2 regions of the Bacillus thuringiensis genome follow, and region 2 is predicted to be linked to the other one. Evidence: riboswitches for the same ligand, from Rfam matches in the RefSeq annotation. Region 2 holds a riboswitch; the other holds the start of a gene.

Region 1 (5,420 bases), 1.5 Mb from region 2:
TAACGATATTTGGAAAAGAACTTATAGAAAGCTTTGAACGAAATAAGCTGAAAATGTTTCAAAATATTTTAAGGCAAGGGTAATGTTTGAAAGAGGAAAACCGCTTATACTTCATTTTTGAAGCATAAGCGGTTTTCTTTAAAATACTTAAAAAGAAAAATCTTTTGGCAAAGCATCACTTTTTATCACCGTTCTTAACCCATGTTTTATAATCCAAGCGTTAACAGGATGCTGTTTATCACGTAATTGCTGTAACCACTGAAAAACGAGTTCTTTATCTTCTTTCGTAATATCGTTAATATGATTGGCTACAGATTTTTGAACATATTTAGAAGGGTCATTCATTAATGGTTCAAGAAGCTGTAAATTGTACTTAAAATCACCTTTTAGAGCTCCTGTTTTTTTAGCCCAAGGAAGCCTTGGTCTTGTACCTTCAGAAACTAATCTCCTAATGTGGCTGTTTTCGTCATGAATCCACTGTTGTAATATGTTTAGTGTATCTTCATGGTATGTTTCAAGAAAGGGCCGAATGGCATATTCAGCAGTATTCCTTTTCGTTATTTCATACATTGCATTGAACGAGGTTTCAAAATCGTAAAGTCCATATTTTTCAACGTATTTTGCAAGAGGCATGTACATATATCCATTTGTAAATGTGCCTACTTCTGTTGTATTTTCTGGTCCTAATGTTTTCAGTAATATATGTATTGCTTCATTAAAATCTTTTTGTAAAGCATTGTGTAATTCATCTGCCATTACTTCAATACGTTGTTTTAACTCTAAATTTTCAACTTTATATGTTACAGAATCCACAAAGATTCTTTTAGAAAAATTAGGATCGTGTTTACAAATAGAATCAGCTATTTTTTCTGCTAATTCTTCATTAAATAAAAATTTTAACGGAACATAATTACCCATTTTTTCACCTCGGTGGTCAAATGAAAACAATTTTTATTTTTTTATCGACAATCCATAAACTAACGTCTCACTCGGAGTCGTAATACTAAAACCTGTCGTCTTATAATCAAGTTTCACCGTATCACCAGTGTAGTCTTTCGTGAATGAATCCATTTGTACGATAAGCTCTGCATCTTCATATACAACATCATCTGCGTTATATGTATCCCAAATTAAATCGACATCAACGAAAATACTACAAGAGTTCGTCATTGTTCCTCTAATGCGAACGATCTTTTTATCTTCAAGTTCTAATCTATGTATAGCTGCTTTTGCTTCATCAGTAATACGAATGTTCATTGTATCCCAACCTTTATTTATATTTCCTTTATTATTGCAAAAACAGGAGCAATAATAAAGGAAAGAGGTTTGTAACAAAAAACGAGCAAACAAATTTGTTTGCTCGTTTCACTTTATTTTAGTTCACATTTATCAAGTGGAATCACTTTTGTTTTTTTCGTAAATTTATAACCTAACCATAGTACTAAGAAGAGTGGTAAACCGATGTAAGAAACGAGTACACCGTTCCAATCAATTGCTTCACCCATAAATGCGCCGTAGTTTTGTCCTAAAATTACGATGATACAAAGTGTAAATGCGAAGATTGGACCGAATGGGAACCATTTTGCTCTATAGGGTAAGTCTTTTAAATCTTTTCCTTGTGCGATATATGCTTTGCGGAAACGGTAATGACTAATTGCAATTCCGACCCATGCGATAAAACCAGACATTCCAGATGCGTTTAATAACCAAATGTATACAACACCATCACCGAATAAAGAAGCAATGAAAGCAATACTACCAACAATTGACGTTACGATTAGCGCGTTAACAGGTACACCGCGGCTATCTAATTTACCAAGAAACTTTGGTGCTTTTCCTTGGCGAGCTAAATCCCAAAGCATACGAGTTGATGCATACATACCAGAGTTACCAGCAGATAGTACAGCAGTTAAAATAACAGCGTTCATAACAGAAGCAGCAAAGGCAACGCCCGCTTTTTCAAAAATAAGTGTAAACGGACTTACTGTAACATCACTTGCAGCAAGGCTTTCAGTTGTATAAGGAATTAATAAACCAATAACGAGAATCGCAAGGATATAGAATAAAAGAATACGCCAAAAGATTGAACGAATTGCTTTTGGGATATTACGTTCTGGATCAGACGTTTCACCAGCAGCTACTCCTAATAGTTCAGTACCTTGGAATGAGAAACCAGCTGCCATAAATACACCGATAATTGCCATGATACCGCCGTTAAATGGTGCATCTGCAACAGTGAAGTTTTTAAAGCCAACCGTTTCACCGCCCATAATTCCAAAAATCATCATGAAACCAACAATTAAAAAGATAATAATCGTAACTACTTTAATAAGTGCGAACCAATATTCAGATTCACCAAACCCTTTAACAGATAAATAGTTTAAAAGGAAAATAATAGCTAAACATAATCCGCTCCAAATAAGAGAAGGGGTATCTGGGAACCAAAATTTCATAATTAATGTTACGGCTGCAAGTTCAGCAGCAATCGTAATTGCCCAGTTATACCAATAGTTCCATCCAAGTGCAAAGCCAAGTGATGGATCAACAAATTTTGTTGCATACGTGCTAAAAGATCCAGTAACAGGCATGTAAGCTGCAAGTTCAGCTAAGCTTGTCATTAAAAAATAAACCATAATTCCAATTGCGGCGTATGCAATTAATGCGCCACCAGGTCCAGCTGTATGGATGACACCACCGCTGGCAAGAAATAGTCCGGTACCAATTGTACCACCGAGAGAAATCATCGTAAGGTGACGAGATTTTAATCCGCGTTTTAATTCACCTTGTCCTTGTGTAGTTTGCGTTTTAGAGGTAGATTGATTTGTTGCGCTATTCATGTTCAACACTCCTTTTCTTGTAGGTTAGGAAGGAGCGGGGGAGAAAAATACAAAAAACCGCCAAAGGAATTTGGCGGAACGTTTCACAAATAACCACCCCATCATACCCTTCCGTTAAGATAGCACCCCACGTTTACACGGTAATTTTGTAAACGTGACAGTTCTGTTCCTTTCGGAGACAGCCCCAGCTCATATTTCCAGAGAAGAAATATAAACTTCGGCAACTTTTCCTTTCAAACGGAGTCAGCTGACATTCTCTGTGTCTCGTCCGTTTTACTATTAAAAGTCGCAACCTCTACCTCATCGGATTGATGAGGATTTATATATTGCTAAGATTTTTAATATATGGCAATTGTAATGACTTTCTGAATATATTGCAAGATATTTTGTTAGGAAAAGTCAAAAAATCTCGGTTATTGTATAGGAAACGCTTGCAAAACTCCACCCGAACCTACTATTATGTAGCAATAAGCAAAGAAAAAATTGTTATACAAATGTTTCGCAAAAAATATTGAAAAACCCTCTAAATTAAAAGAAAATTCAGAAAAATATAATTCGACATAACTATCAAAAGAGGATTATTCCTTAAATTCGTTTCAAAGAATAAGTATAAATTTAACGAATAGGATGAATATTCTTTTTATTTTTAGTAAAATTGAGGTATTGTTTAATTGAAAAGGGGAAATCAATATGAAATTAGAAACAGAAAGGCTCTATATAGTGCCGTGTACAGAAGAGAGAATTCAAATTGCTAACGAGCAAGGATACAATAGCGGTCCGCATATTGTATGGCATGTAAAGAATGTAAAACAAGATGTGGCTTTATTACCATGGGGGGCGTGGTATGTTCTTCGGAAAGAAGATGATAGCGTTTTAGGTGATATTGGATTTAAAGGTGGACCAAACGAGAATCAAACAGTGGAAATTGGCTATGGATTTATTGAGAAATATTGGAATATGGGCTATGCAACAGAAGCTGTAAGAGAACTAATCGATTGGGCTTTCAAAACAGGAGAGGTAGAAACAATAATTGCAGAGACACTTCTAGATAATTATAGTTCGATTCGTGTTTTAGAAAAGTTACATATGAAGAGAGTAAATGCTACAGAAACGATGATTAATTGGAAAATAGAAAAATAAAAAATACCGCTCTAAATTGGGCGGTATTTTTTATAGTTATGGTAGCATTTGCTTCTGATCATTTGGATACTCAGCTGTTGATGCGTTAGGACGATTGGAATGATTTCGAACAGCAATGAAAATAGAAATAATAACGACAAGACCAACTGCAACGTAAGAAAGTGAAATAATAGTTGGATCCACTTTAAATGTAGTAAGCAGTGTACGTATATTCGTAAAGATAATAAGACCGCCAACTAATACCCCAAGTAAATGTGCTGGAACGATACGAACTAACCATGCAGCAATTGGAGCTGCGACAATACCGCCAAGCATTAACGCAAATACCCAAACCCAGCTTACTTGTTCCCAGCCAAGTGAGATGAAGAAGCCAATTGTTGCAGCGAGTGAAACAGGAAATTCACTCGTATCTACAGATCCAATAACTTTTCTAGCTTCATTTCCTCTTGCTAGAAGAACGGGTGTCGTAATCGGCCCCCAACCACCGCCACCAGTTGAATCAACGAATCCAGCGAATAAACCAAGCGGCACAAGTTGTTTTGCAGACATACGCTTATTTGAAGTGACAATTTGTTTTTGAATGATGAATCGTAATAAAATGTAAACCCCTAAAGTGAATAAAAATATGGAAATGTACGGTTTGATCACATCTCCAGGCAAATTACTTAAAAAACATGCCCCAACAAATGCGCCGATTGCCCCAGGTAATGTAAGCCTGGAAACTGTATATTTATCAACGTTTCCAAATTTGATATGAGATGCGCCAGAAGCTGCAGTTGTAACGACTTCAGCTAAATGAACCGATGCGGAAGCTACAGCCGGTGCAATACCAAACATTAATAATAGTGAAGTAGACGTTACCCCATACGCCATTCCAAGTGCTCCGTCGATCAATTGAGCGAAAAATCCAATAATAGCAAAGACAATTAATTTCTGCATAAATAATCCCCCTGTAATAATAAATGAAAAAGACACTTTTCCCGTATGAGAAAAGTGCCTTTGGTTTTTCCAATCAGCAATAATTAAATTTGTTTCATTATAATACATATTAATCGTATAAATCAACTAGGTTTTAAAGTTTTTGAATTGAATGAAAGAAAAATAAAATATACAATAAAAGGATGGAGAGAAAGGGGAGAAAGACATGTTACGATTTGATCATCTCGTTCACGCAGTTCATGATACACCGAAGGAAGCGGCAAAACAAATGCAGGAACTTGGATTTCATACTGTATTAGGCGGAGAGCATACGAACTGGGGTACTTGGAATAGTTTAAGTTATTTTGACTTATCATACATAGAATTTCTGACAGTTCAACATGAAGAAAAAGCGAAAGAAGCAGAAAATCCATTAGTACAAGAAACAGTGGTGAAACTACAAAATGGAGAAGGAATGCTACAAATCGCAATCCGAACAGATGTAATTGAGGAGCTAGCAGTTAA
Region 2 (5,420 bases):
TGCAACGGGTTATACGGCAAGCTATGTTTGTATACATATCGCCAAACTTCTTTCCACGTCCAATGAATGAGTGGACAAACTTTAATAGATTGAAAACGATGATCTTGATTTATAAACTTTGTATGCTTACGTGTTTCTGATTGTTCCCTTCTTAAGCCCGATATCCATGCTTTTTCCACGACTAATGATTTTTCTAAAGGTAAAATTTTTCTAATCTTACAACAAAGATTCGGATTGCTCTCCCACAGTTTTTCACCATGCAACTTCGCCTGTTCATCAAGTGTAAGTTCTGGCTGCTTTTCTATAATATTCAATGAAGGAAATCGTTCCCTCACTCTTTGAATTAATTCATATGTTTCTTGAAAATGAACATTTGTATCCAAAAATACAACTTTAGCAGATGGATTTACTTGGTTTATAAGGTGCAGCAATACCATACCTTCCACCCCAAAGCTACATGCGTAGACGATTTCATCTTTATACTCTTCATAAGCCCAATTTAATACTGATAGCGCACCTTTCGTTTCATCTTCTTCCGAAAACGAAACAACATTTTCTTCCCACGTTTCATACGTCAACATGTTTTTTCCCCCTGTAAAAGCAAAAAGACGATTTTAACCTAATGAAAATAGGTTAAAACCGCCTCTAGTTTTTCTAGTCAGCGCTTTTCACTTTAAACGTACTTTTTCACTTTTCTCTAACTGAATTACTTTTCCATCTTGCACAACAATTGTAATTGAGCCATATTTCATATCAGCAAGCATCGCTTCAATCTTCTCGGATACTTCATCAAAATGTTCCCGTACACTCACGCGAACAGCCCCCCTTTTTATTCATAAAAAAAATCTTTCCCATTTCGAAAAGACTGTTCGGTAATATATTTTACCTTATCTTTCAAAATGGATTCCATTTTGCTGGATTTAGCACCTTGCTTTCTATAAGCAGGTTGCCGAGCTTCTTCGGGCCAGTTCCCTCCGCTTCTCTTGATAAGCTTTGTATTTGTATTTTATCACAATTCTGATTTTTTTCAATCCTAGTTTTCCGATATATTTTAATTATTTTATTTTACAAAAAAGGAATTGCCCATCCGAACAACTCCTTTTTCTATTTAAACAAGCTCTTTAATACGTATGCGATCGTTCCCAATAATATTTTCATATGTTTCGCGTTCCACAACTACTTGCGATGTTCCGCCTTTTGCAAAGACAACGGCTGGTCTTCGAATCCGATTGTAATTATTCGCCATCGAGTACCCGTAGGCTCCTGTACAGGAAACTGCTAGTAAATCAGCAGCAGCGACTTTCGGTAAATGAATATCCCAAATCAACATATCTCCGCTCTCACAACATTTCCCCGCAATCGAAACGAGTTCCTCATTCTCATCATTCCCTCGATTCGCTAACATTGCTTCATAACGCGCACTATATAAAGCAGGTCTTAAATTATCTGTCATTCCACCATCGACTGATACATATTTCCGAATACCAGGAATATCTTTCACAGATCCAACTGTATAAATTGTTGTCCCAGCATCACCTACAATACTACGGCCTGGTTCAATCCATATTTCTGGCAATGGATATTCACATACAGTAAATTGTTCTCTCACTGCACTTGTTACAGCTCGCACATATGTCTCAAGAGTTAACGGTGTATCCGACTCTGTGTAGCGTATTCCAAATCCCCCGCCTACATTTAACACTTTTACTACATAGTTTGTTTGCTCTCTCACTTCTTCTAAAAATTGGCGAAGAACTTCAATCGCTCGAACAAAGCCAGCTGTTTCAAATATTTGCGATCCGATATGTGAATGAATCCCTAGCACATTATAATTGGATTTTTGTAAAGCAAATCCAATTGCCTGCATCGCTTGACCGTTTGAAACGCCAAATCCAAATTTCGAATCATCTTGGCCTGTTGTAATATATTCATGTGTGTGCGCCTCTACTCCAGGCGTTACACGAATTAATATGTTCACAAACTTTCCATGTTGCATCGCTAAATCGTGTAAAACTTCTAATTCAAAGAAATTATCTACGACAAAACAACCGATATTCGCCTGAAGAGCCATCACTATCTCTTCTTCTGTTTTATTATTTCCATGAAAATGAATACGTGATGCTGGAAATCCTGCTTGGAGCGCAGTATATAATTCTCCTCCAGAAACAACGTCTAATGACATATTCTCTTCACGAGCTACTCGGCACATCTCCATGCACAAGAACGCCTTGCTTGCATATGCTACTTGATAAGAGAAACCACTTTCTTTAAAAGCACGATGAAATGCTCGGCATTTTCCTCGAATAGACTCTTCATCGTATACATAAAGTGGTGTTCCGTATTGCTTTGCTAGCTGCGTCGTATCGCACCCTCCAATTTCTAAGTGTCCTTGCCCATTAATTCGGCTTGTGCCGTGTAAATACATTTAAATTCCTCCCTTATTTCCTCTAAAACTCATAACCCCAATCTTCTATTCATTGCAGCACGCTTTTAGATAGACAAAAAACGCGCGGAACAATGTTCACACGCGTTTCTTATTAGGAAAAATATATATTGAAAAAATAAACGAGTTGTTATCTCCTCAAAATAAGAAACCGCATCAACATCTCCAAATAGCTCTCCATAAAATAAATCTTATGACAGTACTACATTTATTCAATGTAGTCCCAATATATGAATAAGATGGTTATTCTTATATTTCGGCAATAGTCCCTTTCAGCCTATGATCACAGATTCCATGAAATCTCCCATAGCTTACTCTTTCCTATCGCGGCCTCTACCTTTGAGAGTAGATGAGGTAAGTCTATTTAATTTTCAAACATCTAATTGTTGCTATTAACAATACCAAAGGACCATTTTATTTGTCAAACAATTTTTTATATTGTTTTTTTACAGTTTAATTTTGTATCATTTGGTAAGCGCTTTACTGAAATCTTTTTCACTTCCCATTCGCCTTCTTCGTTATTAAATGTAATCGTTACCTTCTCAAATGGGGGAGCAATTTTCCCAGCAACACGTTCATACTTTGTCACTTCAATACTTGCTTGAAATAAATATGTACCGCTATACACTTTTTTTAAACTAATAATTTTAGGACATTGATACGGTTTCAAACTTCCATATTGTTTTTCAATTGCTTTATTTATTTTTGGAAATAAAACAGAATAAAGTGCATCTTCCATAAGAGGTGCATCATATTGAGCTATTGACACACTCGGTAAAGTAAAAAGTATAACACTACTGCATGCTATAAAATATAATAATTTTCGCATTATAACCTCCGTATTATCACGCGCTTCTTTCTGCGTACGATAATTATCATACATAGAAATTCTGTTTTATTGTCTCCCACCACTCTTTTTCTACTCGATTATTATAAAAAAGCCCACAACTCTCTTTTATTTTCGTATAATGATACTCATAGTATCAGGCTTATCATCATAAGTATTCTGAGTTAGTAGCATCTACTTGGATAAGCTTATTTTTATGAAGGACATATCAGCGATGTATTATGTCTATTTCGTCTACACGTTAGCAAGTACGTTTGCAAACGTGTTAGCACTTTTTTATTTCTTGAATGAAATACATTCTAACAATTAGTATGATTTTCTTGTTTTTAGGGGGGCGATTATTTGAAGGTTGTTCGGTCTATATTTAAGGGGTTTTGTTTATTGAATAAAATTATAAATCCTATATTAAAGGCATTATCTAAAAGTAAATTCTAATTGCATAATAATAAAAAACTGCCCATTTGCACACTGCACCCGATTTGTTAGATATAGTTAGCAAAATAGTGCAACTAAAATGATTAAAATAGTTATGAAGGGAAAACAGATGCGTAAATTCAAAGAATATGACTTAGCTTATATTTGCTACTATTCCGAGAGAATAGAGCTAGCAACTATTGCGACTGGACTTTCAACTAGATTAACACTAAACGAACTAACCCAATTAATTCAAGATTTAAACGATCAGGAACTATTTGATTTTTACAAGAGCACCTATGAAGAAATGTTAGAAGAATAAGGAGAGTGGCTACATATGTTAACGAAATCGGAATACGAACGTCTCGCAGCAGATAAACAATGTATTGAGCATGCATTAACAATGTGGAAAGACTGGATGAGCAAGAAACAGACGTATACTGATGACCTTGCTGCTGAAGGTACCATGTATGTAGTCAATCATATGACATTGCGAGATTATCAAGTCTCACTAATCTTGGACTTTTTCGATGAGTATTTAACTTTGTTAACTCACGGGGAAGAACAAGCTGAAGCTTTTTATAAAACCGTCCTAAGGATGTAATATTCATCCTCCACACAACATATACTGAAACAGACACCGAGAGAAGTTTATATAAAACGGACGCTTTCCTAAAGGGGGCGTCTTTTTATTTTACAGTCATATAATATTTTCCCTCGCATATATTAAGATTGTCATCGGAGAATCCATAAAGGAAAAGACACTTTCAACAAGGAGAGTGTCTTTTTCTCATATTCCAGCATGTTACTACATAAAATGAAATAAACACGTTTCTCTCATATGTTAATCATCTCATGTGACCAGAGCACTCCACAAGAGTACTCTGGTTTTTATTATTCATTTTAATAAAACTATTCTTTTGTAAAAAATCATTTCACATATACATAGGTCTCATTTACAGTTACATGGTATGTTTTGCTTTTATTATTTTGTACTTTATAAGTATTAATAAATGGCATACACACTTACAGTAAATGGTTCCGATGCGTTTTTAGGATTCGCAATATATAATGATCTCGCTGATACTACACTTGTTCTATTACCGCTTAATACATCGTGAAAAACAACAGGATCTGTACCAGCAGATACATCTTTCATAACATTGAAGCTAACAAGATCTGGATTTCCGCCCCCTTCAACTTCCCACTTTAAATATTGTGTACCTGAAGGAAGGCTCTCCGTACTAAAATTCCCACTTGAGCGGTTTTTTTGTCCATCTAAAGGTTTTGGTTGAGATAATACCGTCGCTACTAATTGTTGTGCTTGCGTTTCCATTAACATTCCCCTTTTCTCAATTAAATTTTTTTAGAAGTGGTTAAACCAGTAACCACTTCTAAAATATATCATTTATGTAAATTAAAGGTATTGAGAAAATTCTTTTTGATTTTTATTTTCGCTAAAAAACAATAGCATATACACTTACCTGAAAAGGAAGATTAGAGCCCTTGGGACTAGCAATACAAAGGCTATTATTTCGTATCAAATTTGTTCGATTTCCACTTAAAACATCTCTGAATATCGTACTTCCCATTCCCTGAGATACGTTCTTCATTACATCAAAGCTAATATGCTCACTATGATTATCATTTTCAACTTCCCACTTTAAAAACTTTGTTCCGTGTGGAAGGTTTTCAGTACTAAAAATTTCACGAGGT

The links. A riboswitch is a leader RNA that binds a small molecule or an ion and turns the genes downstream of it on or off. The one in region 2 is predicted to bind lysine.
Region 1: linked by a shared signal. The riboswitch ahead of AC241_RS15290 (amino acid permease) and the one ahead of lysA (diaminopimelate decarboxylase) in region 2 are both predicted to bind lysine.

The regions. Positions count from the first base shown of each region.
Region 1 is NZ_CP012099.1:2,947,227-2,952,646, reverse strand. Features, by position in the region: partial or broken gene AC241_RS15305 (DUF2716 domain-containing protein) at 1-83, shown strand, start outside; gene AC241_RS15300 (DNA alkylation repair protein) at 148-918, opposite strand; gene AC241_RS15295 (iron-sulfur cluster biosynthesis family protein) at 952-1,257, opposite strand; gene AC241_RS15290 (amino acid permease) at 1,371-2,837, opposite strand; lysine riboswitch at 2,950-3,143, opposite strand; gene AC241_RS15285 (GNAT family N-acetyltransferase) at 3,528-3,977, shown strand; gene AC241_RS15280 (sulfite exporter TauE/SafE family protein) at 4,014-4,916, opposite strand; gene AC241_RS15275 (VOC family protein) at 5,122-5,420, shown strand, end outside.
Region 2 is NZ_CP012099.1:1,416,848-1,422,267, reverse strand. Features, by position in the region: gene AC241_RS07510 (phosphoadenylyl-sulfate reductase) at 1-581, opposite strand, end outside; gene AC241_RS07505 (YezD family protein) at 669-812, opposite strand; SAM riboswitch class I at 885-993, opposite strand; gene lysA (diaminopimelate decarboxylase) at 1,109-2,425, opposite strand; lysine riboswitch at 2,606-2,787, opposite strand; gene AC241_RS07495 (DUF3888 domain-containing protein) at 2,877-3,272, opposite strand; gene AC241_RS07490 (hypothetical protein) at 3,835-4,026, shown strand; gene AC241_RS07485 (hypothetical protein) at 4,042-4,308, shown strand; gene AC241_RS07480 (hypothetical protein) at 4,711-5,040, opposite strand; gene AC241_RS07475 (hypothetical protein) at 5,162-5,420, opposite strand, start outside.